2 regions of the Micromonospora sp. CPCC 206060 genome follow, and region 1 is predicted to be linked to the other one. Evidence: riboswitches for the same ligand, from Rfam matches in the RefSeq annotation. Region 1 holds a riboswitch; the other holds the start of a gene.
What was found. A riboswitch is a leader RNA that binds a small molecule or an ion and turns the genes downstream of it on or off. The one in region 1 is predicted to bind S-adenosylmethionine.
Positions count from the first base shown of each region.

Region 2: it holds a riboswitch for S-adenosylmethionine, as region 1 does, so the genes downstream of both, V6U90_RS08620 (ABC transporter substrate-binding protein) here and thrC (threonine synthase) in region 1, are expected to answer to the same signal.

Region 1 covers NZ_JBAKHU010000030.1:32,570-47,883, forward strand. The annotation lists gene V6U90_RS19210 (GNAT family N-acetyltransferase) at 1-698, shown strand, start outside; gene V6U90_RS19215 (hypothetical protein) at 825-1,109, shown strand; gene groL (chaperonin GroEL) at 1,231-2,853, opposite strand; gene V6U90_RS19225 (cold-shock protein) at 3,766-3,969, opposite strand; gene V6U90_RS19230 (GNAT family N-acetyltransferase) at 4,274-4,810, shown strand; gene paaN (phenylacetic acid degradation protein PaaN) at 4,863-6,536, opposite strand; gene V6U90_RS19240 (hypothetical protein) at 6,648-7,181, shown strand; gene thrC (threonine synthase) at 7,316-8,605, opposite strand; SAM riboswitch class I at 8,617-8,750, opposite strand; gene V6U90_RS19250 (DUF4352 domain-containing protein) at 8,928-10,106, opposite strand; gene V6U90_RS19255 (ABC transporter permease subunit) at 10,307-11,206, opposite strand; gene V6U90_RS19260 (alpha/beta fold hydrolase) at 11,206-14,064, opposite strand; gene V6U90_RS19265 (hypothetical protein) at 14,228-14,698, shown strand; gene V6U90_RS19270 (AAA family ATPase) at 14,724-15,314, shown strand, end outside.
Region 2 covers NZ_JBAKHU010000007.1:92,835-108,148, reverse strand. The annotation lists gene V6U90_RS08660 (mandelate racemase/muconate lactonizing enzyme family protein) at 1-267, shown strand, start outside; gene V6U90_RS08655 (L-rhamnose mutarotase) at 330-704, opposite strand; gene V6U90_RS08650 (carbohydrate ABC transporter permease) at 701-1,534, opposite strand; gene V6U90_RS08645 (carbohydrate ABC transporter permease) at 1,531-2,490, opposite strand; gene V6U90_RS08640 (ABC transporter substrate-binding protein) at 2,550-3,845, opposite strand; gene V6U90_RS08635 (Gfo/Idh/MocA family protein) at 3,861-4,862, opposite strand; gene V6U90_RS08630 (M20 metallopeptidase family protein) at 4,859-6,082, opposite strand; gene V6U90_RS08625 (amidohydrolase family protein) at 6,194-7,066, shown strand; SAM riboswitch class IV at 7,122-7,234, shown strand; gene V6U90_RS08620 (ABC transporter substrate-binding protein) at 7,497-8,351, shown strand; gene V6U90_RS08615 (amino acid ABC transporter permease) at 8,393-9,172, shown strand; gene V6U90_RS08610 (amino acid ABC transporter ATP-binding protein) at 9,175-9,912, shown strand; gene V6U90_RS08605 (DUF4395 domain-containing protein) at 9,931-10,371, opposite strand; gene V6U90_RS08600 (TlpA family protein disulfide reductase) at 10,525-10,986, opposite strand; gene V6U90_RS08595 (S1 family peptidase) at 11,305-12,171, shown strand; gene V6U90_RS08590 (response regulator transcription factor) at 12,372-13,010, opposite strand; gene V6U90_RS08585 (sensor histidine kinase) at 13,003-14,289, opposite strand; gene V6U90_RS08580 (ABC transporter permease) at 14,513-15,314, shown strand, end outside.

The DNA.
Region 1 (15,314 bases):
GTCTGGGCCACGTCGACCTGATCGCCGTCGCGCCGGACAGTCGACGGCGAGGGGTGGGGCGCAGCCTGCTGGTACGCATCGAGCAGGCGCTCGCCGGCCTCGGCGCCACCGAGGTGCTCCTCGCCGGCAACCCGCCCCACTACGCCTGGCCCGGCATCGACGTGCGCTACACCCCGGCGATCTGCACCGCACTCGCTCTCGGGTACCGGCAGGACCGCAAGGCGTGGAACATGACCGCCGACCTGTCGTACCCCGAATCGCCAGCCCTGCGGTCGACGGAGGCGGCGGAGACCCGACTGGCCGGCCAGGGCGTGGTAGTCCGGCGGGCCGAGCCGGCGGACCTACCGGCGCTGACCCGGTTCGCCCGGGAGACCTTCGGCGGGAGCTGGGACGGCGAGTTGGCCAACTCGGTCGATCGGGCGGACGCCGGCTGCCACCTCGCCCTGCGCGGCGGGGAGATCATCGGCTTCGCCGCTTACGGCTCGTCCCGGCCGAGCTGGTTCGGACCGATGGGTACGGCACCGTCTGCGGAGGGCTCCGGAATCGGTGGCGTCCTGTTGCGGCGCTGCCTGGCCGACCAGCGGGCCGGCGGGCACGACCGGGCACAGATCAGCTGGGTCGGCCCGGTGCCCTTCTACTCGGGTAGTGCCGGGGCGCGGATCGAGCGCGTCTTCTTCCTCTACCGCAAGACGCTCTGAAACGTTCGGTCGGGCCGCAATCTGGAAAAACCGGGGTCGCCAAAGAATCGGTACGGGGAACGTTTACCCCTCTTTCCGTCACGCGAGCCGCGGACACCTCCTACCGTCTGGGTGAGGGAGGCAGTCATGGCTGTTGACAAATCCGACGATCTCCGGCCGGCCGGATGGACACCGATCACCGAGTTGCCCGGTGGAGGCCTTTTCGACCGGCTCGACTTCGGTGACGCGACCCGCCACGCGGAATGTGAGGACGCCGACCACTCCTGGCCGGACGGGGCGCTGGTACTGGCGGACGCCGATTCGTCCGGGACGGACGAGCCACTGCAACTCGTGGACGCACCGGTCGAGGTCGGTCCACCAGCGACCGGTCGGCGCCGGGGAAACCGCAGCGGGGCCGGCCAGCGGAACTGACCGCAGCAGGCGGACCGGACGCACCCTCGCCCCGGCGAGGCTCTGGCCACCGGTGCGCCAAAAAGGAACGGGGCGGACCGCTTGCGCGGTCCGCCCCGTTCGGGGCGTTACTGACGTGGACTCAGAAGTCCATGTCCCCGCCGCCCGGGCCAGCCGGGGCAGCCGGGGTCTTCTCCGGCTTGTCCGCCACCACAGCCTCGGTGGTGAGGAACAGGGCCGCGATCGAGGCCGCGTTCTGCAGCGCCGAGCGGGTCACCTTGGCCGGGTCGATGATGCCGGCCTTGAGCAGGTCGACGTACTCACCGTTGGCGGCGTTGAGGCCGTGGCCCGCCTCCAGGTTGCGGACCCGCTCGACGACGACGCCACCCTCCAGGCCGGCGTTGACGGCGATCTGCCGCAGCGGAGCGTCCAGCGCGAGCCGGACGATCTGCACACCGGTCGCCTCGTCGCCCACCAGGTCCAGCTTGTCGAACGCGGTCTTGCCGGCCTGCACCAGCGCGACACCACCACCCGGGACGATGCCCTCCTCGACGGCGGCCTTCGCGTTGCGGACGGCGTCCTCGATGCGGTGCTTGCGCTCCTTGAGCTCGACCTCGGTGGCCGCGCCGACCTTGATGACGGCGACGCCACCGGCCAGCTTGGCCAGGCGCTCCTGGAGCTTCTCCCGGTCGTAGTCCGAGTCGCTCTTGTCGATCTCGGCCCGGATCTGGTTGACCCGGCCCTGGATCTGCTCGGCGTCACCGGAACCGTCGACGATGGTGGTCTCGTCCTTGGTCACCACGACCTTGCGGGCGCGGCCCAGCATGTCGAGGCCGGCGGCGTCCAGCTTGAGGCCGACCTCCTCGCTGATGACCTGACCACCGGTGAGGATGGCGATGTCGGCCAGCATGGCCTTGCGGCGGTCACCGAAGCCCGGCGCCTTGACGGCGACCGACTTGAAGGTGCCCCGGACCTTGTTGACGACCAGGGTGGCCAGGGCCTCGCCCTCGACGTCCTCGGCCAGGATCACCAGCGGCTTGCCGGACTGCATGACCTTCTCAAGGATGGGCAGCAGGTCCTTGACCGAGGAGATCTTGCTGTTGACGATCAGGATGTACGGGTCGTCGAAGACGGCCTCCATACGCTCCGGGTCGGTCATGAAGTACGCGGAGATGTAGCCCTTGTCGAAGCGCATACCCTCGGTGAGCTCCAGCTCCAGCCCGAAGGTGTTGCTCTCCTCGACCGTGATGACGCCTTCCTTGCCGACCTTGTCCATCGCCTCAGCGATGATCTCGCCGACGGTGTTGTCACCGGCGGAGATGGAGGCGGTGGAGGCGATCTGCTCCTTGGTCTCGACGTCCTTGGCGAGCTTGGACAGCTCCTCCGAGACGGCGGCGACAGCGGCCTCGATGCCCCGCTTCAGGGCCATCGGGTTCGCACCGGCGGCGACGTTGCGCAGGCCCTCGCGGACGAGCGCCTGGGCCAGAACGGTCGCGGTCGTCGTACCGTCACCGGCGACGTCGTCGGTCTTCTTCGCGACCTCCTTGACCAGCTCGGCGCCGATCTTCTCGTAGGGGTCCTCGAGCTCGATCTCCTTGGCGATGCTCACACCATCGTTGGTGATGGTGGGGGCGCCCCACTTCTTCTCGAGCACGACGTTGCGGCCCTTCGGGCCGAGCGTCACCTTCACGGCGTCAGCGAGCTGGTTCATGCCCCGCTCGAGGCCGCGGCGCGCCTCTTCATCGAACGCGATCATCTTGGCCATACGGCGTTGTCCTCCTGGACACTCACGGGCCACCCGAGTGTGTGCCCCGGATGGGCCGCCTGATTACGCACCTTCGGACGTCACTACCTGGCGACAATGACGTCCGTCGGCCGGGCCGGACAGCCCGCGACGACCGGCCATGTGCCGGGCACCGTCACCGGTGCCACGGCCGTGGCCCTACCGCCCCGACCATTGGCACTCGCACACCGCGAGTGCCAATGACTTGTTTAGCACTCTCCCCTGCCGAGTGCAAGCACGACCGGCCCGACCGGCCCGTTCGGCGACGACCGCAGGAGGCCCGGAGAGTCGGGGAGGAGCCACCCGCCAGAGACGCGGGGCGGCGCGGTTTCCGCACGTCGAGGGAGATCACGCTTCCCACACCGCATGTCGGCCACGCTTCCCGTACGTCCGGGAAGGGCCGGGCAGAGAATCCGGGAACGGGCAGGGCCGGGCAACCGCCGTAGGGCGCCACGGGCAACGGCAGGCCACCACGCGGGCAGCCTCACGGACGACCAGGTCGTCGGGCATGCCGGACACGACCGGAGACCGACCGGGGTACGGGCGGAGCGGGCCAGCGGCCCGGCGGGAAGGAGCAGCGGGCGGGGAGTGGTGGAGCCCCGTCACGATCGACCGGACCCGGTACCGGATCCGTGGTAGCGCGGGTACTTCCTCGGCAGGACGGCACATTCGACGGGACCGGTTCGCTGGGCGGTCGAGCCCGCACCCGACTTGGTTTACAACCCGGACCCGGTCACGTCGTTGCGGAGACCACGACCGACGGGTGCGACCGCCGGTCGACCGGTACGGTCAGCCGCCGCAGTCGGGAAACCTCCCGCGGCCGGCTGCCACGTCGTACCCCTCTCACGACCGACGTCGTGGTCGGGAAGCCTCGGCGCGGACGCCGAGGGCGCCTCAGGCGATGACGCGAACCCGCTCCGCCTGCGGGCCCTTCTGGCCCTGCGCAATGTCGAACTCGACCCGCTGCCCGTCGTCGAGTGCCTTGTAGCCGTCCATCTCGATCGCGGAGAAGTGGACGAAAACGTCCTGACCGCCGTCGACCGCGATGAAGCCGTAACCTTTTTCGCTGTTGAACCACTTCACGGTGCCCTGTGCCACGGTGCACTTCCTCACTTCGATGGTGCTGGCTGTACGACGACCTCCGGTCGCCACCGGAGGCATCGGGACCACTCGCGGAACCCACCGTCGGGCCCACGAAAATGGCTGACCGAAATCGCACGCTACACGAGGTGTGACGACGGCGCACTACCCCAAACCGGACACACTTCAGCCGTCTCCGACACCAATACACATCGGCGAGCGTCGTTGGGTGTAGGGAGGCCCGCCTATGTCGGCGTACCCACCGACGACACGCTGGTCATTCCGGTTGCCACCGGCCTGCCGGGTGGGATAGGCATCCCCGGTGGAGCAACTGAGGACCGGGGTACCGGTCACACCGACCACCGTCGAGGTACGCCGGATCCGACCGACCGACGCCGCGCGGATGCGGGCGCTGCGCCTGGAGATGCTCGCCGACGCGCCGCTGGCCTTCCTCGAGACCCTCGCGGACGCTGCGGCCCGCCCGCACGCGGACTACGTCGCCCGGATCACGCAGACCTCGACGGGCTGCGGCACCGCACAGTTCGTCGCCGATCCCGGTGGTCGACTCGTCGGCTCGGCCGGCGGTTTCGCCCCGGCCGACGACCCGTCGACCACTCTGATCTTCGGCGTGTACGTCACGCCCTCCTGGCGGGGTGCCGGGGTGCTCGGTCGCCTGATCGACGCGATAGCCGTGTGGTCGCGGGAGTGCGGCCGGCCGGAGCTGATGCTGGAGGTCGTGGTCGGCAACGACCGGGCCCTGCGGGCGTACCAGCGGCTGGGCTTCGTCGACACCGGAGAACGGGTCCCGCACCCGGTGATTCCGGCGCTGACCGAGCTGCGGATGCGCCGACCGTGTTAATAGGGGCCCCTTCCTCTACCGAATGCGATAAGAAGGGGCCCTTCCTTACATCTCAGCTGTGGCGGCGGCTCTGCACCACCCGGAACCGGTTGGCGACGTACGCCCCGTCGGTCAGCGCCGCGTTCGCCGCCGCGTTCGCCCCGCTGCCGTGGAAGTCGGAGAAGGCCGCCGACTGGTTCACGAAGACGGCACCGGTCAGGTTGCAGGACAGGTGCACCCCGACCTCGATCGCAGCCGCCTCGGCCGCGTCGAGCACCTTCTCGTCGGTGGAGTAGACCGCGGCGGTCAACGCGCCACGCTGCCCCACGGTGGCACGGAAGATCTCCAGGCTGTGCGCGGTCGAGTCGGTGCCGACGGCGAACGAGATCGGCCCGAACCACTCCCGGCCGTAGGTGGCCACGTCGGCGGCACCGAGCTTGACGATGGTCGGGGTCCGTACCACCGCACCGGGGTAGGTGGGGTGCTCCAGCGGCTGCGAGGGGAGCACCGCGTCCCCGACCCGGGCGACCTCGTCGAGCCGGGCGAGCACACCGTCGTTGACGATCGCACCGGTCAGCTCGACGGCCCGCGCCGGGTCGCCGGTGAGCTTCGCGACCACGCCGGCGATCCCGGCGGTCACCTCGTCGAAGCTCTTCTGCCCCTGGTCGGTGGCGATACCGGCCGACGGGATCAGGATGTTCTGCGGGGTGGTGCACATCTGGCCGCTGTAGAGGACCAGGGAGAAGCCGATGTTGCGGCACATCCCGGTGAAGTCGTCGGTGGAGTCCACGATGATCGTGTTGACCCCGGCCTTCTCGGTGTAGACCGACGCCTGCCGGGCGTGCGCCTCCAGCCAGTCGCCGTACTCGGTGGACCCGGTGAAGTCGACGATCTTCACGGCCCGGTGCAGGGCCAGGTCGGAGGCGAGCTTCTCGCCGGGCGCCTCGGCGGCGAGCAGCACCAGGTTGGGGTCGAAGCCGGCCTCGGCGAGCACCTCGCGGGCGTACCTCACGGTGATGGCGAGCGGCAGCACCGCACGCGGGTGCGGTTTGACGACGACCGGGTTACCGGTGGCCAGCGAGGCGAACAGCCCCGGGTACGAATTCCAGGTCGGGAAGGTGTTGCAGCCGATGACGAGGGCCACGCCGCGCGGTACCACGTGGAACGTCTTGGTCATCCGCAGCGGCTCGCCCTTGCCGGCCGGCTTCTCCCACTCGGCCGTCCCCGGGTGCCGGGTCATCTCCGCGTACGCGTACGCGAGCGCCTCCAGCGCCCGGTCGAGGGCGTGCGCCCCGCCGGCCTGGAACGCCATCACGAAGGCCTGCCCGCTGGTGGCGTGCACCGCGTTGGCCAGCTCGAAGACGTGCGCGTGCAGCCGGGCGAGGATCTCCAGGCACACCCCGAGCCGGGTCTGCGGGCCGGCGTCCCGCCAGGCGGGCAGGGCGGCGCTCGCGGCGGCCACCAGGGTGTCGGCGTCGGCGTGCGGGTACCGCACGGCCAGGTCGATGCCGAACGGGCTGGCCTCGGTGGACACCCGGTCGTCGCCGCCGGGCTGGTCGAGGGGGAAGTCGGTGCCGAGGTACGCCCGGAATGCGGCCTCGCCCTCGCTCGCGGCGGTCTCGCCGTACACCCGGGGGCTGGGTGACTCGGGATAGGCGGACCAGTACCCCCGCTCCGTGATCGCGGTCAGCGCCCGGGCGAGGGTGTCGGCGTGCTTGGCGTACAGGGGATGCGGGGTCTCCGTCATGCCCGTCATCATGCCGCAGCCGCCGGGCCGGGGGTAAGAGCCGCCGGGCCGGGCCGAGGCAGCGGCGGCGCCCGGGTGGCCGGCCCGGCCAAGTCGTCGCACGCTGGAGGTATGCGACCGTCGCTGCGCAGCACCGCCACCTGGCTCAACGGCACCACCCTGGTCGGGCTCGCGCTCGCCCGCCTGGCGCGGGCCACCGACCGGCGTCGGCTGCCGGGCGGGGTGCTGGTCGCCGGTGGGTACCGGCTGCCGTGGCCGGGACAGGACTGCCTGACCGTGGGCTCGGTGATCCTCAGCCGCCGGCCGGCGGGCTGGCTGCTGCACCCGGACCGGGCCGATCTGCTCGGCCACGAGATCCGGCACATCGGGCAGTACGCGCTGCTCGGCCCGCTGTTCTGGCCGGCCTACTGGCTGGCCTGTGCCTGGTCGTACGCGCTGACCGGCACCTACGGGTGCCGCAACGTCTTCGAGTGCCGGGCCGGGCTGGCCGCCGGTGGCTACCCGACCAACGCGCGACTGCGACCGTGGGCGACCCGGCTGCGCCGGGTGGTCAACCGACGATCGCGGACCACAACGACCGGGGCGGACGAGAGGGAATTTGGTCGGGGGGACGATCGCACAGCGCCTCCGGCGCTGGGTCGTTAGAACCAAGGTCTACGGCGAAACGACCCCCCGCACCGAGCATCTTGCGTCGTCGGGTAACTGACGTCAAGTCCTTACCGGGCGATTTTTCGCCACCTGTGGCAATCTTTCAGCTACCCGACGTGACGAAACGATGCTCAGCCGAGCAGGCCCGCATCCCGGGCGGCGCGCAGCGAGGGCTTGATCCGGTGGGTGGGCCCGACCTGGGTGGCCACCGCGTCCAGGGTCTTCAGACCCTCGCCGGTGTTGAACACGACCGTCTCGGCGTCCGGGTCGAGCTTCCCGGCGGCAACCAGCTTGCGCAGCACCGCGACGGTCACCCCGCCGGCGGTCTCGGCGAAGACCCCCGTCGTACGCGCCAGCAGCCGGATCGCGTCGCGGATCTCGTCGTCGTCGGCGTAATCCATCCAGCCGCCGGTACGACGCACCGCCTCCAGGGCGTACAGCCCGGCGGCCGGGTCGCCGATGTTGAGCGACTTCGCGATGCCGGTCGGCTTGACCGGGGTGATGGTGTCCGTGCCGCCGTGCAGCGCGGTGGCGATCGGCTTGCAGCCGGCCGACTGGGCGCCGAACACCTTCCAGCCGTTGGCCGGCGCCTCGACCAGGCCGATCTCCACCAGCTCGCTGAACGCCTTGTCGATCTTGGTGAGCAGCTCACCGCTGGCCATCGGGATGACCACCTGCTCGGGGATCCGCCAGCCGAGCTGCTCGGCCACCTCGTACCCGAGGGTCTTGGACCCCTCCGCGTAGTACGGGCGCACGTTGACGTTGACGAACGCGGTGTCCTCGAACTCGTCGGTCTCCACCAGTTCGCCGCAGAGCCGGTTCACGTCGTCGTACGAGCCGTCGATGGCGACCAGTTCCCCGCCGTACACGGCGGTGGTGACCACCTTGCCCTGCTCCAGGTCACCGGGGATGAAGACGATCGACGGCACCCCGGCCCGGGCGGCGTGGGCAGCGACCGAGTTGGCCAGGTTGCCGGTGGAGGCGCAGGCGAAGCGGGTGAAACCGAGCCCCCGGGCGGCGGTGAGGGCCACCGAGACCACCCGGTCCTTGAACGAGTGGGTCGGGTTGGCGCTGTCGTCCTTGACCCAGAGCGGCGCCCGGATGCCGAGTTCGGCAGCGAGCCACGGCGCGGCGACCAGTGGGGTCAGCCCCGGGTCCAGGGTCACCCGGGTGGCCGGGTCCTGACCGGCCGGCAGCAGGCCGGCGTACCGCCAGATGCTCTGCGGACCGGCCTCGATCTCGGCCCGGGTGACCTTCGCCAGAGCGGCGCTGTCGTAGTCGACCTCCAGCGGGCCGAAACACTCGTAGCAGGCGTGCTGCGCGGCGAGCGGGTACCGGGCGCCACAGGCACGACAGACCAGGGCACGGGCCGGGCCGGTGGCGGTGGGCTGGGCGGGGATCGCGTCGACGGTCGACGTCATGTCGAGGGGTCCTCTCATCTTTCCCCGCATCGCACCGTGCGGCGGGGACGGATTTGGCACCTGCCTCGCGCCGCTCGTCATCGAGCGTGCGGGGTGGTTGCCGGGGCGTCGTCGGGCCGTATCCCTCAGCCCCTCTGGATGAGGTATTCAGTTGTGCCGTGGAGTCTACGGGCGTCCGGCCAGCCAGCGGGAGCTGTGTCCCAGGTTGTGAGCTGCCCCGCATCAGCCGGCGGAATGCAGCAGGATCGGGCGCCCCGGTTGCCCGGGGCATCCCGATCCTGTCGCCAGCGGTCGGATCGACCGACCGTTCAGGAAGGTCGGATCAACCGACCTTCCAGGAGCCCCGGGCGTTGCCGCCGAGCAGTTCCGTGTAGACGATCTGCCCCTTGGCCGACTTCACGTCGAAGACCACGGTACCGCTGCGCTTCGTACCGGCAGCCAGGTCGATGCCGCTGGACAGCGCGGTGCCGCAGCCGGCGAAGATGCCGCCGATACCGTTCTCCTCGGTGCCGGAGGAGTCCACGAAGTTGAAGTAGAGCGGGTTGATGGACCCCTCGCCCTTCACCACCTCGACCGTCACGTCGGCCACCAGGTAGGTGCCGTTGTCCGGCTCCGGGGCGTACGACCGGCAGCCGGTCTTCCGGGTGGTCACCTTCTGCACGGTCACCCGCAGCTCGTCCCCGTCGGTGCTGGTGAGGATCAGGGTGTCCCCGATCGCCATGTTCTCGGTCTCGTCGTCGGTCGTGGGTGGCGAGGTGTCGGTGCCCCGGGTCGGGGCGGTGGTCGGCAACCCGGGCTGGGCCGGCGGCGAGTAGGAGATGCCGGGGTCCTCGGTCTCGTCGCCGGCCGCGACCAGCGCGACGATGCCGCCGCCGCAGCAGAGCACGAGCAGCACCCCGACCACGGCCAGGACGATCACCAGCGTGTTGCTCTTCTTCGGCGGAGCGACCGGCATCATCGGCATCCCGACCCCCGGACCGTAAGCCGGCCCGGCCGGTGGTGGCGGGACGAACCCGCCGGAGGACGGCGCATACGGCGCGCCCGACGACGGGGTGTACGGCGCTCCGGAGGACGGCGCGTACGGCGCGCCCGACGACGGGGTGTACGGCGCGCCCGAGGACGGACCGGGCGGCGGGTACGGCGCACCGGAGGTCGGGCCGTAGGGCGCGGCCGGTGGCGGCGGGGCGTAGCCGCCACCGGGCGGGGCGTACGGGTCACCGGACGGCGGGGCGTAGCTGCCACCCGGCGGGGCGTACGGGTCACCGGACGGCGGACCGTAGCCGCCCGGCGGTGTGTACGGGTCACCGCCGCCCGGCTGCGGGTTCCACACCGCCGTGGGTGGCGGGGTGTTGTACGGGTCGCTCGGCGGGACGTACGGGTCGACCGGTGGGCCGTACCCGGGCGACGGGGCGGACGCGCCGCTGCCGGCCGGGGCCGGCGGCTCGTACTGCGGTGACTGGCCAGCCGGGTCCGGTGAGGATGGCGGCGGCTCGTAACTCAAGGGGTGACTCCTTGCTCAGGCAATCTGGCAACCGGGCAAACGATGTCAGACCCTGTCCACCCACGCCTCACCCTTGTCGCCGGGATGACTCTACGAACGGAGCGGATCGCGGGGAGGAACCCCGGACCGGGGCGGGCCGGCCGGATCGGCGGCGCTGGCGTAACGCGCGATGTCAAAAACGCCGAATGCCGGCCACCGGGTCAGCTGGTCACGTCCTTGCGGGTGAACCGCCAGAACGCCAGCCCCCAGAAGAGGGTCGCGTAGCAGATAGCCGAGATGCAGCCCCGGACCACGCCGTCGGTCTGCACCGGGGTGGAGAGCAGCCCCAGCCAGGCGTTGGCGTAGTGGGTCGGCAGGAAGGCACGCAGCGCCCCGAGCGCGGTGATCTGGTCCAGGATGCTGGACAGGATCCAGAGCAGGACCGCACCGCCGACCGCGCCGAGCGCGGCGTCCGTGGTCACCGAGAGCAGGAACGCCAGCCCGGCCACCACCAGGAGTACGACCGCCAGGTAGCCGAGCACCGCGAGCAGCCGCAGCAGCCCCTCCCCGGCCGGGATCTGCGCCGCCACCGTGCTGCGCAGCGGCGACCAGCCGTAGCGCAGCGTCCCGGCGAGCAGGGCGGTACCGGCCAGCAACAGCAGGGCCAGCGCCGAGTAGGTCAGCGCGACCAGCAGCTTGACCGCCAGTAGCCGGGCCCGGGGTACCGGCACGGCCAGCAGGTAACGCAGGCTCCCCCAGCTCGCCTCACTGGCCACGGTGTCCCCGCAGAACAGGGCCACCACCACGACCAGCAGGAACGACGCGGAGACGAAGATCGAGAAGAGGGTGAAGTTGAGCCCGCCGGAGGTGGCCAGGTCGATCAGGCTGGCGAACTCGCCCCCACCGTTGTCGTCGTCGTCTCCGGTGTCGAACTGGAACGAGATCAGAATGATCAACGGGAGCAGGACCATGAAACCCAGCGCGAGCTGGGTACGGCGCCGGGACGCCTGCCGGCGGAACTCGGCGAGGAACGGCAGGGTCGCCGACGGGCGGTAACCCGACGCGGCCCCGGCGGCGCTGGCCCCACCGGGCCGCTCGGCCGACTGCAACGAACCGGACATCAACGGTCCCCACTTCCGCGAGAGTTCTCCCCGACCAGGGCGAGGAACGCGTCCTCCAGGCGACGCCGGGGCACCACCCGGTCGACCCCGACACCGGCCCGGACCAGTTCGGCCACCACCTCACTGCGGGCGGTGCCGTTGGTGTCCACCACCAGCCCACCGTCGCCGTCGGGCAGCACCCGTACGCCGGTCAACCGGTCCAGCACGGCCCGGGCCGCCTGCGGGTCGCTGACGTCGAACAGCACGCTCGGCGACTCGCCGACGATCTCCTCGACCGGGCCGGAGGCCACGATCCGGCCCTTGTTGACCACCACCGCGTGGGTGCAGGTCTGCTCCACCTCGGCCAGCAGGTGACTGGAGACCAGCACCGCCCGCCCGTCGGTGGCGTACCGCTGGAGGACCCGGCGCATCTCGGCGATCTGCGGCGGGTCGAGCCCGTCGGTCGGTTCGTCGAGCACCAGTAGTTCGGGCAGGCCGAGCATGGCCTGCGCGATGGCCAGCCGCTGCCGCATGCCGTGGCTGTAGTTCCTTGTCCGGCGGTGCACCGAGGCACCCAGCCCGGCGATCTCCAGCGCCTGCTCGAAGTGCGCGTCCGCCTCCGGCCGGCCGGTGGCCCGCCAGTACGCCTTCAGGTTCTCCAGACCGGACAGGTGCGGCAGGAAGCCCGGCCCCTCGACCAGGGCACCGATCCGGGAGAGCACCGGGGAGCCCGGCACCAGCCGGTGCCCGAAGACGTAGATCTCCCCGGCGGTGGGCTGGGTCAGCCCCATCAGCACCCGCAGGGTGGTGGTCTTACCGGCACCGTTCGGGCCGAGCAGACCGACCACCTGTCCCGGGTACACCTCGAAGTCGACGTTGGAGACCGCGACGAAGCCGTCGGCGTACTCCTTACGGAGGTTACGGACCGCGAGCGGGATGCCGGCGTACTGCGGATGCACCGAGGTGTCGTGGCGGCGGTGCCGGCGGCGGACCACGGCGACGACCACGACGAGCCCGACCATGATGGCGGCGAGCAACCCGACCAGCACCCAGCGCCAGACCGCCGCCGAGGTGGCGATCGGCTCGCCGTCGACGGTGGGCAGGGTGACCGGCCCGCCGCCCGGGGCGACGGTGTAGACGGTCGGCTCGGCCGGGGTGGCGTACCCCTGGTCGGAGGTGGCCACCACGATCCGCAGCCGGTGCCCGGCCTCGATCCGCCGGACGATCGCCGGCAGGGTCACCGTGACCGGCTGGGCGGTGGCGACGTCGGCCGGCAGCCCGGTCAGCCGGACCGGGGCGACCAGCCCGTCGGGCAGGGTCGCCGCGCCCTCCGGGTTGACGTCGTAGAGCTTGACGAACAGCACCGCCGCACCGGTCGGGGACGCCGCCCGGATCCGGACGGTCGGCGAGCCGACCACGTCCACCGCCTCCGGTAGCGGCGCGGACTCGAAGCGGGCGTGCTGGCCGGGCAGGTCCCCGGCGACACCGGAGAGGAAGGACGAGAGCGCCCCGGCGAACGGTACCGAGGAGATCGCGGCGGGGTTCCCGTTCGGCGGGTTCGCGATCGACTGGACCGGGCCGGTCACCTCGACGGAACGGCGGGCGGTGCCGCCGGTGCCGGGGTAGTCCGCGACGCGGTAGCCGGTGGCCACCAGGCCCCGGTCCAGGGCGTCGAACCCGGTCGTCCGGGACCAGGTGAAACTCCGTTCCGGCACGTCGCCCTCGCCCCGGACGTAGTGGTCGAGCCACTGCGCGGTGAGAAACTTCAGCCGGTCCGAGTCGGTACGCGGACCCTTCCCGCCGTCATGCCCGCCCGTGTACCAGGCGACCCGGACCGGGGTGCCGTTCGCGGCGATGCCCCGGGCGTTGGCATCCGCCTCGGCGAGCGGGAAGAGGGTGTCCGCGGTGCCCTGCACCAGCAGGGTGGGTGCCTTGATCCGGCCCAGTACGCCGGCCGGGCTGGACCGGCCCAGCCGGGCGACGGCCTCCGGGTCGGCCCGGCCGGTGGTGGCGATCCGTAGGTACGCGGCGCAGACGTCGGGGGCGAACCGGCCGCAGGACGGGTCGGCGGCGAAAGCCGGGCCGCCATCCGGTCCGGTGCCCGGCCCCGCACCGGGTGCCGGGCTCGGCGGTCCCGCCGAAACCGGGGCGCCCTCCTCGTTGCCGGTCGCCCCGGCCAGGCCGGCCGGACCGCTGCCGGCACTGCCGCCGTTGCCGAAGAAGATGCCGGCCCAGCCCTTCTTGAACACCCCGTCGACCGGGGACCTCCCGCTCGACTCGGGTAGCAGGGCACCGGCCAGGTCGTGCCAGGTGATCATCGGGACGATCGCGTCGACCCGCTGGTCCTGGGCGGCCAGCAGCAGGGCCAGCGCGCCGCCGTACGAGCCGCCGACCACCCCGACCCGGGGGTCACCGGCGGCGTCGGTGCGCACCTCCGGCCGGGCGGCGAGCCAGTCCAGCAGCCGCTGCGCGTCCCGCACCTCGTGGTCCGGGTCGTCCAGGTGGATCTGACCACCGCTGCGGCCGAAGCCACGGGCCGTGTACGCCAGCACCGCGTAACCCAGCCCGGCCAGGTCCTCGGCGTCGGCGCGGACCGACTCCTTCGACCCGCCGAAGCCGTGCGCCAGCAGCACCGCCGGTACCTTCCGGCCGGCGGACGCCCCGTCGGGCAGGTAGAACGTGGTGTCCAGGGCCACCGGCTCGGCCCCCGCCGGGCCGGACAGCACGGTGAGCACGCGCGACTCGGTGCGGAAGTTCTGCTGGTCGGGCCAGACCGCCCAGACGACCGCGCCGGCGAGTAGCGCGGTCACCGCGGTGGCGGCGACGACCCGGCGCCGGGTCAGGGCACGGCGCAACCGCGCCGGCAGGGGGGAAGGCATGAGATCAACCGTACGACCCGGAAGCTGTGGGTTGCCTGAGATCACCGTTCCCCTGGCACGGTGAATCATGTACCCCTGCCAGGTTCCCTCGGGCATCGGTAATCATGTAACCCCTGCCAGTTGGCACCGGTACCGGCTGGACCGTCGGGAGATGAGGTGTGTCGTGAGGGGTGAGCTGGACGAGGCGCTGGCCCGGATGGCCCGCCGGGAGGAGTTGCTGCGGCGCCGGTCGGCGTCGGGTGAGGGCCAGAACGCCGCACCACCGGGCGGGGACCCGGTGGCGGAGGTGACCGAGGCGGTCCGGCGGGTGGTGGCGGCCCACCCGGGACTGTCGGTCCACCTCGACGTCGCGCACGGCGGCGCGGCCCGACACCTGCGGATCGCCTGGTCGGACGGGACGGTGACGGTGACCGCCGGCACGTCGGCGGAACAGCCGCAGCGCGGCCCGGTCACCCGGGTCGACGAGCCGGCCGGCAGCCCCCCACCCGCCTGGCCGCTGCCGGTCACCCCGTTCCCGGCCGGGTCCGTCGACACCGACGGGCTCAGCGACGACCCGGAGGCGCGGCTGGCCGAACTGCTCCGGCGCAACCCGACGCTGCTGGAGAACCTGCGCCGCAGCGGCGACCCGTCCTGACGCCCGTGCCGGTTACTCTCGCCCGGTGGCGGAATCCGATCTGACGCTCACGCTCACGGCGACTCTCCGGCCGGCGGCACTCGACGGACGGCGGGGCATCGTCCGGCTGCACCCCGAGGTGCTCACCGCGCTCGGTCTGCGCCCCGGTGACCCGGTCCGGCTGACCGGGCGGCGAGTCACCGCCGGGATCGCCGCCCGGGCCGACGCCGGGGCCAGCACCGCCCTGCTCTACGCCGACGACCTGCTCCTGGGCAACCTGGGGGTACGTGACGGGGCGCAGATCGGGATCGCCCCGCTCGCGGTGGCCGGCGCCCGGCGGGTCACGCTGACCGGGCCGGTGGAGATCGTCGCCGCCGTGTCGCCGGAGATGCTGCGCCTGGCCCTGCTCGGCAAGATGGTCACCACCGGGGACGACGTCTCCCTGCTGCCGCAGGACGTGCTCCCCGACGCGGCGGTCCGTTCGCTGGTCGCAGCGGCCCGGCGCAGCCTGGCCAACACCGTCGGGTACGCCTGGACGAGCGCCCTGCTCACCGTGGTCGACGCCGACCCGGCCGGTGGGGCCCTGGTCACCATGGACACCGTGGTCGGCTGGGAGCACGGGGCGGCCACCCGGGGC
Region 2 (15,314 bases), on a different contig from region 1:
GGCCCGCTGCTGACCATGGCGGCGGTGCACCTGGACACGGCCATCCCCAACTTCGTGGTGCAGGAGTACTCCCCGCTGGACGACCAGCTCGCCGACGGGCCGGCGCGGGCCTGCGTGCGACGGGAGGGCGGCTTCCTGCCGGTACCCGAGGAACCCGGCCTGGGAGTCACTCTGGACCTCACCGACGCCCGGCCCCTGGACCTGACCGGGCGTCCGCTGACCCGCATTCCGCTGCGCGCGGACGGTTCGGTCGCCTACGCGGTCTAGGCCGGCAGCCCGGTGGCCCGGCGGGTGTTCCCGCCGGGCCACCGTCGTATCGGCCGGCACGGTCAGTCCCCGGGCGGCCGGCCGGGGTGGTGGAAGACCGGGTACGCCCACAGTGGTTCGCCGTCGGCGTCGGCGATCTCGGCGAACAGGTGGGTCAGCGACCGGGTCCAGCGGGCCTGCACGGCTGAGCCGCCGGTGACCCGGCGGGCGTGCGGGTAGCCGGCGCGGGTGCGCAGCACGCAGATCAGCAGCAGACCGTGCCGGTAGATGTGGTAGTCGTAGATCCCCGCCTCGTCGAGCAACGCCGACATCTCGGGCCAGATCGCGGCGTGCCGCCGCTCGTACTCCTCCTCGGCGCCGGGGTGCAGCCGGTACAGGTGACACAGCTGCACCCCGGGCCCGGCCGCGCCGGGGTCGGTATCCGTCCGCGCGCTCACTTGCCGGAACCGGCCAGCGCACCGGAGACGAGCTGGCGCTGGAACACCAGGTAGATGATCAGCACCGGCAGCAGGGCGACGATCAGGCCGGCGCTGACCAGCGGCACCGACACGTCGTACTGGCCGCTGAGCAGGGAGACCCCGACCATCAGCGTCTTGCTGTCCGAACCGCCCATGATGACCAGGGGCAGCAGCAGGTCGTTCCACATCCAGACGAAGTTGAAGATGGCCAGCGCCGCCAGTGCCGGGGAGGCGATCGGGACCAGCAGTCGGAACAGGATGGTGAAGTGGCCCGCGCCGTCGACCCGGGCCGCCTCGATCAGCTCGTCCGGCACCTGCTGGAAGTAGCCAGCCAGCTGGTAGGTGCCCAGCGGCAGGCCGAACGCCGCGTACGCCAGGATCAGCCCCTGGTACTCCCCGGACATGCCCAGGTCCAGCACCGTCTGGTACAGCGGGTAGATGATCGCCTGGCTGGGAATGGTCAGCGTGACGATGATCAGCAGGAAGACCAGTTTGCCGCCACGGAACCGCAGCTTGGTCACCGCGTAGGCGACCAGCAGCGCGGCCAGCACCGACAGCACCAGCCCGCCCACGGTGGTGATCAGGGAGTTCAGCAGCAGGCGGGGCATGTTCATCCGGCGGAACGCCTCAAGGTAGTTGTCCAGGGTGACCCCACCGGGCAGGCCCAGCGGGTCCTGCGCGAAGCCCGCCTGCGTCTTCAGCGAGCTGACCACGGTGAACAGCAACGGGTAGACCGCCGCGACCGCGACGACGACCAGCGCGAAGGTCAACAGGTAACGCCCGAGCTGGGCGGTGGCACGCTGGTTCATCGCGGCTTCCGGGTCCCCTCTGTGAACATGTGCCGCACGCTGAAGATCGACAGCACGGCGACGAAGACGAACAGGGCGATGCCGATGGCCGAGCCGTACCCCCGGTCCAGGAACTGGAAGGTGGTCAGGAAGACCAGGTACTCGGGCAGCATGGTGGCGTCCCCCGGGCCGCCCTGCGTCAGCGCGTAGATCAGCGGGAACAGCCAGATCAGTACGCCCGAGGCGCACAGCACGCTCCAGTAGGCGACGGTCGGCCGCAGCATCGGCACGACCACCGAGAACAGCCGCCGCCAGAAGCCCGCCCCGTCGAGGTAGGCCGCCTCCAGGGTCTCCTCGGGGATGGTGGCCAGACCCGCGAGGTAGGTCATCACGCCCAGGCCGAAGAAGCTCCACAGGGCGACCGCCACGAGCGAGAACAGGGCGGTGTACCGGCCGTTGAGCCACTCGATCGCCAGCGGTTCCAGCCCGACCGTGCGCAGCAGGGCGTTGATCGGCCCGTCCGGGGCGAGGATCTGCCGGAACATGATGCCGACGACGATCGGCGCGACGGTGTACGGGATGAAGTAGACGGCCCGGAAGAACTTCCAGCCGGGGGCACGCTGGTGGATGAGCACGGCCAGCACCAGGGGCAGCACCACCCAGACCGGCAGGGTCGCCACCACCAGCAGTGCGTTACGGAAACTGGCGAGCACCACCGGGTCGTCGAGCATCCGGACGTAGTTGTCCGCGCCGGCGAACGTGCTGCCGCCGAACCCGCTGGACGATTCGAGGCTGGTGGCCACGCCCCGGCCCAGCGGTACCAGCTTGAACGCTACGGCCAGGGCGAGCGCCGGCAGCACCAGCGCGGCACCCAGCCACCACTCCCGGCTCCGCCCGGGCCGGGACGGACGGCGTACGGGCTCAGGTGGGCGGTCCGCGACCACCGGCTCCGGTACCGGCGTGGTGGAGATCGTCATCGGGGGGTCCTCTCCAGGGGCTGGCCGGGTGGGGCGGCGGACCGCCCCACCCGGTGCGACTACTTGTTCTGCTTCTTCGTCGGGCTGCGCTCCAGCGCCTGCTGCATCTGGTCGGCCCACTTGTCGACGGTGAGCTGGCCGAGGGTCACCTGCTGCCAGCCACGGGCCAGGGCGTCGGCCTCCGGACCGGAGAGCATCACCCCGGCGTGCAGGGTCGGCTCCGCCACCAACTGCTGGATCTTCTGGAAGGCCGGCGAGGAGGGCAGCAGCGCCTTGTCGACGTTCTTGTTCAGCGGCTGGCCCTTGGCGTGCTTGACCCACAGCTCACCGTTCTCCTTGCCGGCGAGCCAGCTGATGAAGGTCAGGCCGGCGTCCTTCTTCTCGCTCCACTGGGTCACCCCGTAGACCGCGCCCTCGATGCCGGAGAACTTCTGCGCCAGCGGAGCACCCGGGTTGGCCGCCGGCCAGCGGGTCACGCCGAGCTTGTCGTCGCCGAGGGCCTTGCCGAACGCCTCCCAGTTCACCGCGTCGGAGATGATCGTCCCGGCGAAGGCGGCGTCGCCGCGCTGGAAGATGTCCGCGCCGTCGGGCAGCATGGTGATCGACGGGGCGTTCTTGTTCGCCCAGCCCTTGGTGGTGATCTCGGCCAGCTTCTCCAGCACCGCCACCAGCTTCGGGTCCTTCCAGGACAGCGTGCCCGCCAGCAGGCCCCGGATGTCGTCCTCGCTGAGGTAGCTGCGGGCGATCTCGGGGAAGTCCCAGTAGGCCGGGAAGGTGCCGGACAGGCCCAGGGCCAGACAGGTCTTGCCGGTCTTGCCGACCGCGTCGCAGGCCGCGCCGAACTCCTCCCAGGTCGTCGGGGGCCGCTCCGGGTCCAGCCCGGCGGCGGTCAGCACGGCCTTGTTGTAGTAGAGGACGTTGCCCTGGTAGGAGAAGGGCACGCCGTAGCAGGGCTTGCTGGTGTCGAACCCTTCGCAGGCGCCGCTGTAGGTGACCAGGTCCTTGTTGATCTCCGCTGCCCGCTCGCCCAACGGCACGTACGCGCTGCGCCGGTCGAACAGCTCCAGCCCGGCGTTGTTCGCCATCACGTCCGGACCGGACTGGGAGGTGATGTACGGGCCCTGCACCTCGGGGTACTTGTCGAACGGCACGGACTGCAGGTCCAGCTTGATGTCCGGGTGGCTGCCCTCGAAGCTGGTCTTGACCTGCTTCCAGTACTCGGCGCCACCCGGCTCCCAGGTCAGCACCTTCAGGGTGACCGGGCCGCCTGCGTCGTCGTCACCTCCGCACCCGGTCAGCAGCGCGGCGGCGGCCACACCGGCGGCGAAGAGGCCGGCCAATCTACGTCGGTTCATCGGCAGAAGCTCCTGTCAGCAAGGGGGATCGGGGATTCGGCGTACGGCACCGTCGGCGGTGGCGCTGTCGGCCATGGCGGCGGCGACCCGGACCACGTGCAGTCCGTCGGCGAGCGGGACGACCGGGGACGACTCGGTGCCGTCCACCATGCGGAGGAAGTGCCGGAGTTCGGCGGCGAGCGCGCCACCGCCGTCCGGCGGGGAGAGCAGCCAGTCCGGTGCCTCGGTCCGCTCGGCCTGGACGAGCAGGGTGGGGTACCCGAGGTCGACGTGGCCGACACCGTCGGTGCCGTACACCTCGACCAGGTCCGAGGTGTGGTTGGGGGTGTGTTCGGGCAGGAGGTAGCTGTTGCGGATCGACGACACGACATCGTTGGCGTGCCGAAGCTCCGCCCACACCAGGACCGGTGTCACCGATCCCGGTCGGGTCCGGGCCGCCGCGCGTACCTCGACCACGGGCGACTGCGCGTACCACAGCGCCAGGTCGATGTCGTGCACCGCGGTCAGCAGGGCGGGATGTTCGTCGGGGAAGAGCCGGGTCAGGGTCCGGGGGCGGTCCCGTCGTGAGGAGACCGCCAGCACCTGCCCCAGGTGGCCGTCCCGGACCGCGTCGTACAACGCCCGGTGGGCGGGGCTGTGCCGCAGGATGTGCCCCGGGTGGCAGAGCACCCCGTGCGCCTCGGCGGCGGCGACGATGGCGGTGGCGTCGGCGACCGTCGCGGCCAGCGGTTTCTCCACCAGGACGGGGATCCCGGCGGTGATCAGCGCGACGGCGACCGCGCGGTGCGCGGGGCCGGGTACGCACACCGAGGCGGCGTCCGGCGGGGCCGTCGCGAGCAGGTCGGCGACGGTGTCGAAGGTGCGCGGGACGTCGTACCGGGCGGCGACCCGGTCCCGGGTGTCCCTGTCGGGGTCGACCAGCGCGTCCACCCGGATCCCCAGGGACCGGTACGCCGCGACGTGCCGGACGCCGAATGCGCCGGTCCCGATCACCGCCACCCGTGGTCCGGTGCTCATGCGTCCACCGCCCCGGCACGTACCGGCCGGGCGGCCACGTCGTGCCCGGGGTCGGCCGTCAGCGCGCCGTCGAGCACGGCCCGGGTGAGCCGCTCCAGGGCGACCACCCCGGCGGGGAGGCACCGTTCGTCGACGTCGAACTCGCCGGAGTGCAGCGAGGCACCGCCCCGTTCCCCGACGACGCCCAGCTTGACGTAGAGGCTCGGCCCGAGCGCACCGAGCAGGGCGAAGTCGTCCGTGGTCAGGGGTGGTACCGGCAGGTCGACGACCTTGACCAGTCCGGGTAGTTCGGCGTGTGCGAGGGCGACCAGTTCGGGGGAGTTGTGCACTGCGGGCATCTCGTTGGCCCAGGTGAAACGTACGCCGAGGTCGAGGGCGGCGGCCTGCTGGCGGATGACGCGTTCGATCACCGTCTTGAGTCGCTCCCGGACGGTGGGGTCGAGGGTGCGCAGCGTGCCCGTCGCCTCCGCGTGGTCGGCGACCTGGCTCTGGCTGGCCCCGCCGGAGATGGTGCCGATGTTGAAGGCGACCAGTTCGTGGGGGTTGCGGGCGCGGGCGACGGCGGCGTGCAGGGTGGTGACGATGGCGGTCAGGCCGAGGATGGCATCGCGGCCCAACGCCGGGGTCGCGGCGTGCGCGGCCCGTCCGAGCACCTCGACCCGGAACGCGTCCTTCGCGGCCATCGCCGCGCTCCGGTCGATACCCAGGGCGCCGGCCGGCAGGTCGGGCCAGCAGTGCAGGCCGAGCACCGCGTCGAACCGGCGGTCGCGGAGGGCGTCGTCGGCCAGCACCGCAGCGGCACCGGAGTCGGCGCCGAACGGGATCTCCTCGGCCGGCTGGAACAGCACGGTCACCGAGCCCCGGGCCGGTGGGTCGGCGGCGATCCGGGCGGCGACGCCGTAGGCGACGGTCATGTGCACGTCGTGCCCGCAGGCATGGCAGACGCCCGGAATGCGGGACGCGTACGGCTCCTGCTTGGCATCCTGGACGGGATAGGCGTCCATATCGGCCCGAAGAAGGACAGCGGGCCCCGGAGCAGCTCCATCGATCTCCAGGAGCAGCCCGGTGCCGGCAATTCCGGTCCGGATCCGCCCGAGCGGACCCAACAGCCCGGCGAGGACGGCCGCCGTCTGGTTCTCGGTGAACCGCAGCTCGGGGTGTTGATGGAGCTGGCGTCGCAGCCGCACCAGCTCGTCAACGTCGTCGCCTGCCAGCGTCACGCGGTTCACCCCTCGTTCGCGCCGTGTAATCCGGACCTAATTGAGACAAGAACCTAAATCAGGGGTCCCGCCACGTCAATGGCCAGGGCAGATTTGGGTTAGGGTCCGACCATGCGACGCGCTGACGCCCACCTGCACCTGTTCGCCGCCGGCTACCCCGGCAGGTACGGCCGCTCCCCCGCCGGCGGCGACGAACTCGCCGTCTACCAGGGGATACGTCGCGCGCACGGGATCAGCCGGGCGCTGGTGATCGGCTACGAGGGCGAGGCACAGTTCGCAGGGAACAACGACCACGTCGCCCGTCTCGCCGCAGCACACGACTGGATCGCGCCCGTCGCCTACGTCCCACCAGGTGGACCGGAAGGGGGAACCGGAACCTTCTGGTCGGCCGGCTTCGTCGGCATCGCCGCGTACCTGCCGGACCCGGCGGCGGCCGACCGCTTCGCCGGCTGGGTGACCCGTGAGGCGACCGCACTGAACCGGGTCGCGGCCCTGATCAGCCTCAACGCCACCCCTGCGGCGACCGCGCACCTCGGGCCGGCCCTGACCGCGCTGGACGGGTGCACAGTGCTGTTCAGCCACCTCGGGTTGCCCGGCGCGCAACCCGTCGTGCCCACCCGGGAGGCCGCCGCCGGGATCCTCACGCCGCTGACCAACCTGGCCGGACTGCCCCACGTCGGGGTCAAGATCTCCGGGCTGTACGCGGTCAGCGAGCCCTCCGACGACTTCCCGCACCACGCGGCCCGACCGTTCGTGGATCTCCTGCTCGCCCGGTTCGGCGCACGGCGCCTGTACTGGGGGTCCGACTTCGCACCCGCCCTCGACCACGTGTCGTTCGCGCAGACCCTGCACCCGGTCGGCCTCGACGGACTCGCCGACGACGAACGCGACGACATCCTCGGCGGCAACCTCCTGCGTGCCCTGGACCGGCACACCGCCGCAGGGTGGCGACGCCCGACGGCGCCGCCGGGAAGGGCCGGGTGAGGGTGGTCATAACGGCTGGACGACGCACCGGGACAGGCTGCTAGCCTCGTCGGCAGGTCATGAGCGCCAGCGTCAAGCCCCGGCTCGCTGGCCGGCAACCCTCGTCCACGTAGGGGTGCCCCGGGTGAAGACCAGGCACCGGAGCAGCCTCCGGTGCAAGCGTGGCCTGGTTTCCCAGGTCATCACCGACCGAGGAGAACCATGCCTTCCCGTAGCTGCGCCCCACCGGCCCGCCCCGCGATCCCGCCGGCCCTGACCCGGCGCCGCCACGTCGACATGATGCGGATCTGCAGCGCCGTGTGTCGCCCCGGCAACGCCGGCTAGCCGCGGCCACTCCCCTTCCAGGAACCACCCCAGCGGTACGCCCACCGGGCGCACCGTCGGCGACGCACGCCCGTGCCCGCCACCCGAACCTCTCCCGGAGACACCTGTGCGATTCCTTCCTGCCCTGACCCGGGCCGCCGCCCTCGGCGTCGCCACCATCCTCGGCGTCGCCACCCTCACCGCCTGCGCCGACGACACCTCCCGCCCGGCCGACAACCCGTACGGCCTGCTCCAGCCGGGCGTGCTGCGCGCCGGCACACTGACCGACGCGCCACCGAACGTCTACCTCAAGAACGGCACGTTCACCGGCTTCGACAACGACCTGCTCACCGCAGTCGCCGCGAAGGCCGGCCTGAAGGTGGAGTTCGTGGGCACCGACTTCTCCGCCCTGCTCTCCCAGGTCAACAACCGCAAGTTCGACGTCGGCAGCTCCTCGATCACCATCACCGAGGCACGCAAGAAGACCGTCGACTTCGGCAACGGCTACGACTTCGGCTACTTCGGCCTCGACGTACCCGCCGGCTCGCCGATCACCAGCTTCGACCAGCTCGCCGGCAAGCGGGTCGTGGTCGTGCAGGGCACCGTCCAGGACGACTACGCCACCGGCAAGGGCCTCGACCCGGTCCGGGTACCCGACTACAACGGCGCGATCAACCAGCTCAAGGCCGGTACCGCCGACGCCTGGATCGCCCCGGCCGAGATCGGCGAGAAGTCCGCTGCGGAGAGCAGCGGCAAGATCACCGTGGCGGCGAAGCAGCTCAGCCCGGCCCCGACGGCGTACGCCTTCGCCAAGGGCAACGACAAGCTACGTGAGGCGCTCAACAAGGCTCTCGACGAGGTGATCGCCGACGGCACCTGGAGCCGCCTGCAGGCCCAGTACTACCCGGGACGTCCCATCCCGGCCGACTTCAGGCCCGGCAGCGGCACGGTACCGGTGCCGGCCGCGCCGGCCTCCTCCTGAGTACGGACGACGAGCGAGCGGGGCGGTAGGAGAGAGCACTGATGGATCCGTTGAGCACCCTGTGGGAGACCTTCTTCGACTGGGACTCCATGCGCGCGGCGCTGCCCGAGATGCTGACCGTCGGGTTGCCGAACACGCTGATCCTGGCGGTCTCCGCCGCCCTGCTCGGCTCGGTGCTGGGCATGCTGCTGGCCATCGCCGGCATCTCGCGTACCCGGTGGTTGCGCTGGCCGGCCCGGGTCTACACGGACGTGTTCCGGGGCCTGCCGGCGGCCGCGACCATCCTGCTGATCGGCGTCGGCCTGGCACCGCTGGGCATGCAGGTCTGGGGGCCCAACCCGTACCCCCTGGGCATCCTGGCGCTGTCGCTGATCGCCGCCGCCTACATCGGTGAGATCTTCCGCTCCGGCATCCAGTCGGTGGAGGCCGCCCAGTTGGAGGGCGCCCGGGCGCTCGGCTTCTCCTGGGGCGAGGCGATGCGCCTGGTGATCATCCCGCAGGGCATCCGCCGGGTGCTGCCGGCCTGGGTGAACCAGCTGATCGCCCTGATCAAGGACTCCAGCCTGGTCTACTTCCTCGGCCTGGTGGCCAGCCAGCGGGAACTGTTCCGGATCGGCCAGGACTACGCGGCGACCACCGGCAACGAGTCCGCCCTGCTGCTGGCCGGACTGTTCTACCTGACCCTGACCGTGCCGCTGACCCACGTCGTCAACTGGATCGACCGGCGGCTGCGGCACGGCCGTCCGGCCACCGCGCCGGTCGGGGACTCCGACGACCTGGACCCGGTACTGCCCGACCCGAGGGGAGGAACCCCACGTTGACCATCGACACGAGGACCCCGGTCAGCCTCAGCGTCCGCGACGTGCACCTGTCCTTCGGGGCGAACCGGGTGCTGCGCGGCGTGGACCTGGACGTGGCACGCGGAGCGACCGCCTGCGTGATCGGCCCGTCCGGGTCGGGCAAGTCGACCCTGCTACGCACCATCAACCGGCTCATCGAGCCGGACCGCGGCGACGTACTGCTCGACGGGCGCAGCGTGCTGCGCGACGACCCGGACGCCCTGCGGCAGCGGGTCGGCATGGTCTTCCAGCAGTTCAACCTCTTCCCGCACATGAGCGTCCTGCGCAACATCACGCTCGCGCTGCGGCGGCTCCGCAAGCTCGGCGAGGACGAGGCCGTGGCCGTCGCCCGGACCCACCTTGAGCTGGTGGGGCTGTCCGCGAAGGCCGACGCCCGGCCGGCGCACCTGTCCGGCGGCCAGCAGCAGCGGGTCGCGATCGCCCGCGCACTGGCCCTGCAACCCCAGGTGATGCTCTTCGACGAGGCGACCTCGGCGCTCGACCCCGAACTGGTCAAGGGGGTCCTGAAGCTGATGGCGGAGTTGTCCGCCGGGGGCATGACGATGGTGGTGGTCACCCACGAGATGGGCTTCGCCCGGGAGGTGGCCGACACCGTCGCCTTCATGGACCACGGCGTGGTGATCGAGGTCGGCGCACCCGGGGCGATCTTCGAACAGGCCCGGCACCCCCGGCTGCGCCGGTTCCTGTCCCAGGTGCTGTAGTCCCCGGCGGTGCCGGCGTCAGGACGAGCCGGCCGGCACCCGGGCCACCATCGGCCGGCCGACCAGCCGGCGCACGGCGAGGTACCCCGCACAGCCGAGGCAGACGTCGAAGGCCGCGTTGAGGAACGCCGCGGCGAGCGCCGCACCGGTGGCGGCCAGGAACAGCGCCGGCACGCCGGCGAGCTGACCGGCCACCGCGACCACCGTGAAGACCAGGCCGACGACCTGCGCGAACCGTACCGGGGCGGCGGGTTCGAGCTCCGTGGGCGGATCGAGTCGGGGCGCGACGAGGGCACGGTAGAGCAGGCCGTACGGGCCGAGACGGGGATACGCCGCAGTGCCGGCGAAGACCACCGCCTGGACGACCAGCGGCAGAACGGATCCGGTGATCAACGCGGCGGCGAGGACGACGGTGGTGACGGTCGCGGCGAACCGCGGCGCGCGGGGGTCGAGCAGCATGAGGGGTTCCGTTCAGGGGTACCGGCCGGAACCCGGGCACGCGGGACCGGCGGGAAGGATGGCCAGGGGATCAGACGGAGCGGGCCGGTCGACAGAGGCTCGCCGACAGCCGGCCGTGGTCCACGGCCCGTCGGCGGGTCAACGCGACGCCGATCATGACGGGGCCCCGACGAGCAGTGGCCGGATCGCGGCGATCAGGTCGTCCCGACCGGGTACCCCCGACGCGCGCTGGACGACCCGTCCCCCGGCGTCCACCACCAGGACCGTTGGCGTGCGCCAGATGTCGAGTTCCCGGACCGCGTCGAGGTGCTGCTCGACGTCGACCTCCACCAGGTGGACGCCCTCGATGTGGCCCTCGATCTCCCCGAGGACGCGGCGGGTGGTACGGCAGGGGGCGCAGAACGGGGACGAGAACTGCACCAGGTTGACCGCACCGGCGCGTACCCCGAGCGTGGCGAGCACCGACGACGGCGCCGCCGCACCAACGGCGGCGGTGGGTGTGCCGGGCACGGGGCGGATCCGGCCGTCCCGACGGCGCCGCCACAGGCCGAGAACGGTGGCGAGCGCGAGGACGCCCAGGACCACCGCGAGCCCGGTCAGAGGGGAGTGCCGCACCGCTCCAGCCTGCCACAACACCAGGTGATCGACCTCCACCGTCCGGAGGACAGGACAGCGGACCTGCGATCCACAGTGGCCGCCTCGATTCGGCAACCCCCAGTCCGGGCGGAGGCCGGACCACCGGCCCGGGGTCCTCGCGCCGACCACCGACCCCGGCTGATCCGCGTCCCGCAGGCCCTTGCACGGCTATTGATCTCAATGGATACTCACTGCCACGACGACCGTCAGGATCACGCTCCGACCGGCTCCGACGCGCCGCCGCCCGACCACAACCTGCGGGCCCCAGCACGGGAACCACCGCTCCGAGGAGGATCAGTGAGGATCACCAAGACCACCGGCCGGATCGGCCAACTGCTCGCCGCCACCATCGGCCTGGTCACCGCCGGCGCGCTCACCCTGCCCACGTCCGCGTCAGCCGCCCCGGCGACCTTCGACGCCACCCAGCTCGCCCAGGTCAGCAGCGCGGTCGAGCAGTCCGGGGTCGACGGCATCGCCTGGCACGTCGACGCGGCCACCGGGCGGGTGGTCGTGACGGCCGACGACACCGTCTCCCGCGCCGACCTCGCGAAGCTCACCAAGAGCGCCGGCAGCAAGGCCGGTGCCATCCGCGTCGAGCGGACGACCGGAGAGTTCCGCGCGCTGCTCGGCGCCGGTGAAGCCATCTACGGCGGCGGCTACCGCTGCTCCCTCGGCTTCAACGTGGTCAAGGGCGGCACCTACTACTTCCTCACCGCCGGCCACTGCGGTGACGTCGTCAACACCTGGTACAGCGACTCCGGGCTGCGGACCGTGATCGGCCCGACCACCGGCTCCAGCTTCCCGGGCAACGACTACGCCCTGGTGCGCTACGACAACGCCTCGCTCAGCCACCCGGGCGGCTTCACCGCCGCCAACGCCTTCGTCGGCGAGTCGGTCAAGCGCAGCGGGTCGACCACCGGTACCCACAGCGGCACGGTGACCGCGCTCAACGTCACGGTCCGCTACTCCGGCGGCGGCACCGTCCGCGGCATGATCCAGACCAACGTGTGCGCCGAGCCGGGCGACTCCGGCGGCGCCCTCTACGACGGCACCAAGGCCCTCGGCCTGACCTCCGGCGGCAGCGGCAACTGCCGCACCGGCGGCACGACGTTCTACCAGCCGGTCACCGAGGCGGCCAGCGCGTACGGCGTGACCGTCTACTGATCCACCCGGTGGGCCCGGCCGGCAGGACACCCCTGCGGCCGGGCCCACCGTCGGGTGTCCGGCGGCACGCTGTCGAGCGGGTACTGCGCCCGATCGACCTGGCCTGCACCTGATCCGCGAGTCGGACGGCCGCTCGGCAGGTGGTCCGGGCCGGCCGGGTGGCATGGGCTTCCCGTCGGCGGTGGACGCCAGGTGACCGCTCAGCGGCGGATGAGGCCCTGCCTCCTCGCGGCGGCGACGGCCGCGGTGCGGTTGTCCACGCCGAGCTTGGCGTAGATGTGCACGAGGTGGGACTTGACGGTGGCCTGGCTGAGGAACAGTGCCCGGCTGATCTGCTGGTTGGACAGGCCGTCGGCGACGAGCTGGAGCACCTCGGTCTCGCGGCGGCTGAGAGCGGCCTCCGGGGTACGCATCCGGCCCATCAGCCGCTGGGCCACGGCCGGAGCGAGGGCCGACTGGCCGGCTGCCGCGGTACGCACGGCGGCGGCGAGGTCTTCGGGGTTGGCGTCCTTGAGCAGGTAGCCGGTGGCGCCGGCCTCGATGGCGGCCAGGATGTCGGCGTCGGTGTCGTAGGTGGTCAGGATGAGCACGCGCGGCGCGTCGGGCCGGTCGGTGATCGCCGCGGTGGCCTGGGCGCCGTGGCTACCCGACCCGAACTGCAGGTCCATCAGCACCACGTCGGGTGCCAGTTCCCCGGCAAGCTGGACCGCCTCCTGCGCGGTGGACGCCTCCCCGACCACCTCGAATCCGGGTTCGGCGTCGAGAACGGCCCGCAGGCCGGACCGCACGATGGGATGGTCGTCGGCCAGCAGGAGACGGATGACATCACGGTCAGCCATGGTCTGGGGCACCGTTTCGGGTGTCGGCGGCGTACTGGTCGGCGGAGAACGGGAAGGACACAGCCAGGGCGGCGCCCTGCCCGGGGGCGGACTCGACGGTGAGGGAACCACCGAGTTCGGCGGCCCGGGTACGCATCGCGGTCAGGCCGAAGCCGCCGTCCCCGTGCGGGATGGCGGTGGTCGGGTCGAAGCCGACGCCATCGTCGACGATGTCCAGGGCGACGCGGTCGGGCATGTAGGTGACGGTCAGGTCGGCGCGGCCGGCACGGGCATGGCGGACGGTGTTGGCCAGGGCGGACTGTGCGATGCGCAGCAGCGCCACCTCGTGTGGGGTGGGTAGCGGGACGGGGCTGCCGTCGATGTGCAGGCGGGTGGGCAGCCCGGAGCGTTGGGTGGTCGTGGTGCACAGCCGTTGCAGGGCGGCGGGCAGGGTACCGCCGGCCAGCCCGGGCGGTACCAGGGCACGGACGAAGCGGCGTGCCTCGGCCAGGTTGTCCTGGGCGGTGCTGCGGGCCTGGTCCACGTAGCCGGCTGCCGTCCCGGGCCGCTCCGGCAGGCTGCGCGCCGCCGCGCTCAGCAGTAGTTGGATGCTGGACAGTCCCTGCGCCAGGGTGTCGTGGATCTCCCGGGCGAGGCGCTCGCGTTCGGCCAGCACACCCCGGGCGTGTTCGGCGGCGGCCAGGTCGCTGCGGGTGGCCTCAAGCTGCTCGATGAGGCGACGCCGCTGCTCGTTCTCGCGGTACAGGGCCTGGTAGCCGAGCACGACGGTCACGGCCACCGCCGCGCCGAGGGTCGGTCCGATCAGCGCCGCAGGGGTGAAGCGGTGCGCGTGCCAGCTGTAGCCCGCGATGGCGGCGGCGGTCGTGACGGCCACGCCCGCCAGCCCCCAGCGCGGTGGCAGCAGGTGCATCTGCAGGAAGAACAGCGGGAAGGCCAACCACACGCCGTCCGGGGTCGATCCGAGCAGCAGCAGCCAGGCCAGCCCGACGGCCAGGAGCCACCGCCCGGCCGCCGCCCGGGACCGACGTGGCCGGCCGGTGACGACACCGGCGGAGTAGACCAGCGCGAACACCGCCGCGCTGACCGGCACCGCCACCGGATGCGCCGCAGGGTCGCGCTCCGACAGCGCCCGCACGGCGGCCACCGTGAGCAGCACCACCACCAGGCTGTGCAGCAGTACCGGCAGCAGCCGCGCCGGTGAGCGCAGCGCACGGCCGGTGGGCCTGCCGGCCAGGGGCGCGGCGGCCGGCGCGGGTGGCGGGGTCGCTGAGGTGTTCACCAGCCCTCCACCCTACGAGCCGCAGCGCGCCGGGGCCCCGGTCCCGGCGTCAACCAAAAGGTTGACTTCGTGGTCAGCACCTCGACCCCGGCAGGCCCAGCAACGGAGCGATGCCCCCGGCCCGGTGAGCGGCCAGCCTTGGTACCGGAACGCCAACTCGAGCCGGCCCGGCCGAGGTCAGCGTCCGTGCCGCTCTGCCCCGTCGAGGAAGGTGCCGCCCGTCGTGTTCGTGGCCTGGAGAGACCTACGTTTCGCCCGGGGGCGCTTCGCCCTGATGGGTACCGTCGTGCTGCTGATGACCCTGCTGGTCACGCTGCTGTCCGGCCTGACCGCCGGGCTGGGCCGGGAGAGCACCTCGGCGATCACCGGCCTGCCCGCCGACCACCTGGTCTTCTCCGCCCCCGCCGGCCAGGAGCCGTCCTTCACCGAGTCCACCGTCAGCGAACCGCTGTGGCGGGAATGGGCCCGGGTACCCGGTGTCACCGCGACCGCGCCGCTGGGGATCACCACGACCAGGGCCACCGCCGGGCAGCGCAGCGCGGCACTGTCGGTCTTCGGGATTGCCCCCGGTTCGTTCCTGGACCCCGCCGCCGGACACCTCGCCGACGGCCGGGTGGTGCTCTCCACGGGCGCCGCCGAGGCCCTGGATGTGCGGCGTGGGCAGTCCCTGACCCTGGCCGGGCACCCGGTGCAGGTAGCCGTCGTCTCCGGTGACGCCTCCTACAGCCACACCCCGGTGGTGTGGGCCAGCCTGGCCGACCTTCGTCGGCTGGCGCCCGGCGCCGACAGCGGCACCGCCGACCGGACGGCCACCGTCCTCGCTCTGCGCACCACCGGCGACGCCGACCTGGCCGCCGCCGACGAGCGGCTGGGCACCACCACGGTCACCCGGTCGCAGGCGCTGTCCGCGATCGGCTCCTACACCTCGGAGAACGGCTCCCTTCAGTTGATGCGCGGCATGCTCTTCGCCATCTCGGCCCTGGTCATCGGCGCGTTCTTCACGGTCTGGACCATCCAGCGCAGCG